2 regions of the Aminipila sp. genome follow, and region 2 is predicted to be linked to the other one. Evidence: riboswitches for the same ligand, from Rfam matches in the RefSeq annotation. Region 2 holds a riboswitch; the other holds the start of a gene.
What was found. A riboswitch is a leader RNA that binds a small molecule or an ion and turns the genes downstream of it on or off. The one in region 2 is predicted to bind cobalamin.
Positions count from the first base shown of each region.

Region 1 (3,184 bases), 150 kb from region 2:
CACCTTTGCATCCTGCTGCCCAAGCTTTGGCCTTGTCACCTTCGCCGTAAACTTACCGTTCACCGTGTAATCACCAATAGAAATAATATTGCTGTCACTGGACGTCCATTCTATTTCTGTATAATATCCTTTGCTATCCTCTTTAGGCAAATTTAAATCTGAAACAATTCCACTATTTGTTGTATTGAGATTTTTTATTAAGTCAAAAGTAATCCAATCTCCACTTAGTGCTTCTACCTTTGTGGCAGATTTAGCATTAACAGTAACATTTGCCTTATATTCTTTTGTAACCCCACCTAATTCTAAGCTAAAAACAACGTCTTTCTTTACTCTTTTTGAACCATATGTAATATCTCCGTTTTCCGTAATCTGTGTCTGATCTCCCGGTGTGCATATATCGGAGACTTTTATAGAAGTATTTATTTTAGCCAACTCCTCACGGACTAAAGATATAATATTTTTATCTTTTTTGTAGTCGCCATCCCATTCATTAGGTGTGATTTTACTTGGTAATTTTGTTACTGCCTCATTTAGTAAACTTTCAGCTTCTTCTGTTCCATACCCTTTAACTGTAATATCAAATGATTTTGTATCAGATATACTTCCATAAGATATTTTAGCTGTCATTTTAACGGTTTTATTTGCACCAACTGGACGAATAACTGTCCCATCATTTTTTATAACGGATTCATCTTCTGACGTCCACAAAATAGAAGTTTTACCGCTATTACCACTAATAGGCAGATCTAAATTTTTCTCGACTTCATCTATAGAAGTATTCTGTCCTTTAATATCTTCAAAACTCAGAGCAGACATATCCTGACTCACGATTTGAGTTTTTTCTTCATCCGTTACAGGTGCGGTAACCGTTACTTTACAAATTGGTGGAATTAAATTCTTTCCTTCTTTATCCGCTGAAATATAATAGGTACCTGGACTTTCAAAAGAAATGACTGCTTTTCCTTTCTCATCAGTAACCCAATTCTTGCTACCATCATACGGAATATTGCAAGATGTGCTGTCACTAACTAAAATTTTTGCACCTGCAAGAGGCTGATCCGCAGAACCTCCTGCCATCATTCCTCCTTTCCAATCTGGAGTCGTAATAACATTACTTAAAAGCGCAATTGGTAGAGCTCCCCCTGCAGTAACAGTTGCACTTTGCTTGTCAAAGCGGGCATAGGTATCTGAAGCCCAGTCTTTATATACAGTTCCTTCAATGTCATCACCATCTGACAGAGGTTCTTCTATATTCATCACCATTTTGCCATTGGCAAAATATCCAATAGAAGTACTGGTTTTACCCCAGAATTTTGAAATAGATTTATTTTCATTAGCGTTAAGTCCAGACGCACCATCCTCATGGTGTAATTTATGAGCTTCTACAAGTGCATCAAATGCTGTGCTTCCCTTATCAAGAGTAATTGGTACCTCCACCATACCAGTTATTCCATCTTTTGATAATTGGAATTGGCCTTCCAAACTTATTGTTACATAAACCGTTATTTTATCTGTACTATCTGCAAAAGCAGTCATGGGTATCATGGTAAACGCCATGATCAGTATTAATAAAAATGACATTCCCTTTTTTAGTAATTTACTTCTTTTATTCATTGCCTTTTTATTTTCTCCTTCATTTAAACATTATTTATATCTATAAATCATCGCGTAAGCGTTACCAAGTAGTTATTTACCTGTTTTCATCCCATAAAAAGGTAACAAAATGTGGCTTCGCCACTCTGCAATTCCTTTTTTGTATAATAGAAAATCTAACGATATTTTCCATTATACAAAAAAACTGCAGCATTTCTGCTACAGTCCGTTTTCTCTGTAATACGCCCCTTATTATCTGTGGCTTATATTTAAGATTCCTTATTATTTACAATAAAACAAGAGAATTAATAAAACAAAAAAACTGTAGCAAAATGCTACAGTCCGTTTTTTTCTGTATGTAATATGTTTAATAGTATAAGGAAAATACAAATATTTTCATCACTCTGCCGATTACCCGTCAGCTCGCTCCTAACATTCTATGCAGGTCTTCTGGCTCACGTATCACCGTTTCTTCCTGCCTTCCCGAAAACATTTCAGTGGCATATAGGAGAAACTACCCGTTTACAGCGGCGGTACCGCGCAGGATTCTAACCTGCTTCCCTCTTAGCTGCATAGCTCATCGTCACCTTAGTTAAATTTAACATACTAGACTTTAGCTTGCAGAACATAAATGTTTTATTAAATTATACTTTTAATGGTAACATTAATATGTAAATAATGTCAAGCAAAGTTCTGCAATGTTCTACAAATTTCTACATTTCTATTCTTTTAGTTTATTTAAAGATTGGTAATATCAATCCTCTATCAACCCATACTTAACCTTAATCCGGTCCAGCTTTTCCAGCATAGCCTCTGCCATAATCCACAAGAAAAATACGGTTGATGATGCATGAACCAAATCAACAGGAACCCCTCTGGCATAGGCTAATATAAACATCTCTGCAGTAGGTTTGGTATAAAACATTAATACGGATGCTGGATTTAAAATTCCACCATAAATAAAAAATGTCGCCAGTCCTCCAAAAATTGCCAATGATATCTTATTGCTTCTTAAAATTCCCTTACGGAAGAGTACACCCGCCAAGAATCCGATAACCCCGAACCCAAACATCTGCCATGGAGTCCAGGGTCCTTGTCCGAAAAAGATATTTGATGCAAAAGCGATTAAAGCTCCTACCAGAAACCCCGTTTCCCCTCCAAAAGCAACTCCTGCAATAATGACGACAGCTGCAATTGGTTTAAAGTGAGGCAGCATAAAAAATGCACATCTCCCTGCTACCCCAATGGCACACAAAACCGAAATAATAATGAGTTCTCTTGCCTGAGGTTTTCTATCCTCGAAAATCATGACAAAGGGCAGCATGGTTTCCAGTATGATTAACATAGATATAAAATAATACTTGCGGTCATTTAAATAATATATTCCCAAAAAAATAGTAAGTGGTATGAGTAACAAAATCATTGTTGCCGCCACCTTTGTTCTTTTTGAAAGTTTCCTCTGATTTAATGCCACCTGGTCACAGATAACTTGCCTTTTATTCACCGCTTGATCTGATTCTGCCTTTTTCCGTTCCCAGAACCTAAGTTTTTTCTTAGGTACATCTCCCCTTATTTCTTCACTCTTTTTAGA
Region 1 is NZ_DAMBYD010000007.1:53,459-56,642, forward strand. It holds gene RTW14_RS10875 (immunoglobulin-like domain-containing protein) at 1-1,614, opposite strand, end outside; cobalamin riboswitch at 2,017-2,184, opposite strand; gene RTW14_RS10880 (energy-coupling factor transporter ATPase) at 2,348-3,184, opposite strand, start outside.
Region 1: another riboswitch for cobalamin. It lies ahead of RTW14_RS10875 (immunoglobulin-like domain-containing protein); the one in region 2 lies ahead of RTW14_RS11520 (energy-coupling factor ABC transporter permease).

Region 2 (3,184 bases):
TATCATTATTGTTAATGCAATAATAAATAGTTTTGTGGGTATTTCTCTAAATATTATAAGTGAAAGGATAACACCTATAAAAGGAGCAACCGCATAATACATACTTGTCTTAGCAGCACCAAGCTCCCTCTGTGCATATACATAGAAATAAATGCTCAATCCATATGCTACAAAACCCAATAGTAACGTTTCCAATACATAAATTAGATCTACATTTGTTTCTTTAAGTATTAATGCGATTATAAGGGCTCCAGTACCTGACCCTATGCCTTTTATAATAACAACCTGTAATGGATTTTTAAAAGATAATTTTCTTGTACAATTATTTTCAAATCCCCAACAGACGCAGGCAAATATAACATACATTGATCCCCAAGAGAATGAAAAGCTGTCCTTTTCTTCTGCTACTAAAAGCATGCTAGCCACTGTCATAAGGGAAATAGACAGCCACAATCTCTTGGAAATTATTTCTTTGAAAATAAACATCGCAATTATGGACGTTGCGACAATTTCAAAATTATTTAAAAGCGATACATTTGCTGCTGTAGTTCGAGACAATCCCACCATTAAAAATATGGGGGCAGATATATCTAAAACTACCATAGCTATTATATATGGCAAATCATTTTTGTTTAAATTTTTTTCTATGTTTTCTTTGCTAATCACTCTTTGAATAAGCCATACTATACTCAATCCTATTCCGGCTCCCAGATATAAAAGTGAAGCCATCATAGTTGGCTGCACATGATCCAGAAGCAATTTAGAAATAGGAGAACTAATTGCGTACGTAGATGCTGCAAGGATTGCAAAAAATATAGATTTACTATTATCTCCATATTTAAACATATCTATTTTTCTAGCCAATTTATTTTTTATCTGATTTCTGATATTTTTTTCTTGCCACTAAGTATCCTAATCCAAAGAAAAATATCCCTGAACCAGTTGCTGCCTGCAGACAGAAAAGCAAGGATTCAGTTTCACCTCCAGGTGGTTCCAATATTGGTGATGCCCAAGCTACATATCCAGGATCTATTGTTGAAATAGCGTCTTCAGCAGCCCCATCAGCCCCACCAAATTCAGAATCATGTATGGTTGCAAGTGGTATAATTGCTATAAGTGCACATGCGATTAAGCATAAAATTATAATCTTAGTGTTTTTTGTTAAATGCATTTTGTTACCTCCTAACATACTGCCTTAAGAGTCCCATAGTATCCCAACGACTCCAACTCAGGCTGTGCAAAGCTTTCAAGCCCCTTCATTACAACTACGGCTATAAGTCCCTCTATAACTGAAAGAGGAATCTGAGTAATTGCAAATATGCCTAGAAACTCAACTAAGGAAGCTGTGAATCCTCCCACCTGTGATGGATGAGCTAACGCCAACTGTACGGCAGTCACACAATATGTAAATAAATCTCCAAGACAAGCTGCTAAAAATACGCCAAACGATTTAGGTGCTTTCATTTTATTGCAAATCGTATAAACTGCAAAGGAAACAAATGGTCCTGCTATAGCCATTGAAAAAGTATTTGCTCCAAGTGTAGTAAGCCCGCCATGAGCAAGTAAAATAGCCTGGAAAAGTAATACGATTAGTCCGATTATACACATAGCCGATGGTCCAAATAAAATGGCGCCTAGTCCTGTTCCTGTAGGATGTGAACTGCTCCCTGTTACGGATGGAATCTTTAAAGCTGATAATACAAACGCATATGCTGCTACCATAACTAATATCAGCAGCAATTTTCTATCGTGTGCAATGGTTTTCTTTATGGATATAAAACCTGCCACCACAAATGGTACACATATTACACCCCATATAATACAATAATTTAATGGAAGATATCCCTCCATGATGTGCATTGCACTGGAAAGAGTAGGTACCGCTAATACTATAGCAACTACCATGCTCAAAACAAACAATGCTCGTTCTGTTCTTGTTTTTTTCATTATAATTATTCCTCCTAAATAAAAAATCGCCATTCTGAACATACAGAATAGCGTAATACGGGAGCCGACAATAAGCCCCACTTATTACACTTATTCATCGTCCGTAAAAAAAGTGTAACTTCTGTTATGATCGCATGACCAAACAGAATCCGATACTTTAGGCAGGTCTTCTGGCTTTGGTTTCAACGTTATACTTTCCCTTCCCATTTTCACAGTGGCTAATAAAGTATAACTCATCCATTACAGCGGCGTGACCGCGTGGGCATTTAACCCAACTTCCCTATTCTCCCGGCAGGAATTTCCGGGCACCTATAGTATTTCAATTGTCGAAATATATTGTAACACTAAAATAGGGGGTCATACAACCCCCTAAATGCATTCTATCAACTTATTGCATCAATTTCACAACAAATTGCACTTTTTTATATCCCAAAGAATTTTGCCGCATCCTCCAGTGTCTTTTTAATGTCTGATTCTGTGTGGGCATTTGATATAAACATTGCCTCAAACTGAGCAGGAGCAAAGTAATTCCCACTATTCATCATGTGTTGAAAATATTTTGCATACTGTTTTAAATCGGATTTTTTTGCAGATTCATAATCTGTAACAGGCCCGCTTGTAAAGAACAAAGTTCCAATAGAACCTATATAATTTATCGTACAATTCGCCTTTGCCGTTTCAATAATCTCTGCAAGGCCTCCGTATAACATTTCTCCCAAAGCATTTATATGTTCATAAACGCCAGGATTTTCATTCAAATAGGTAAGCTGTGCTATACCTGCAGCCATGGCTACTGGATTTCCACTCAGAGTACCTGCCTGATAAACTTTTCCTACTGGTGCTACACACTCCATGATTTCGCGCTTACCGCCATAAGCGCCTACAGGCATTCCTCCGCCAATTATTTTTCCGAAAGTAGCCATATCCGGAGTTACTCCAAAAAGTTGCTGTGCACCACCAGGTGCTAATCTAAAACCGGTTATAACTTCGTCAAAAATAAGTACCGTTTTGTTTGCATCACAAATATCACGAAGCTGTTTTAAAAAGCCATCTTTCGGAAGCACAACACCCATATTAGCTGCAACTGGCTCAATGATAACAGCTGCAACATCTCCCTTATATTCTTCAAAAAGTTTTTCTACACTATCCAAATCATTATACTTTGCAGTCAGCGTGTCTTTAGCACAATTAGCTGTAACACCTGCGCTGTCTGGTGAGCCACCCTCTGCAATCAGTG
Region 2 is NZ_DAMBYD010000007.1:201,191-204,374, forward strand. It holds gene RTW14_RS11510 (DMT family transporter) at 1-846, opposite strand, end outside; gene RTW14_RS11515 (energy-coupling factor ABC transporter substrate-binding protein) at 866-1,171, opposite strand; gene RTW14_RS11520 (energy-coupling factor ABC transporter permease) at 1,183-1,947, opposite strand; cobalamin riboswitch at 2,091-2,275, opposite strand; gene hemL (glutamate-1-semialdehyde 2,1-aminomutase) at 2,370-3,184, opposite strand, start outside.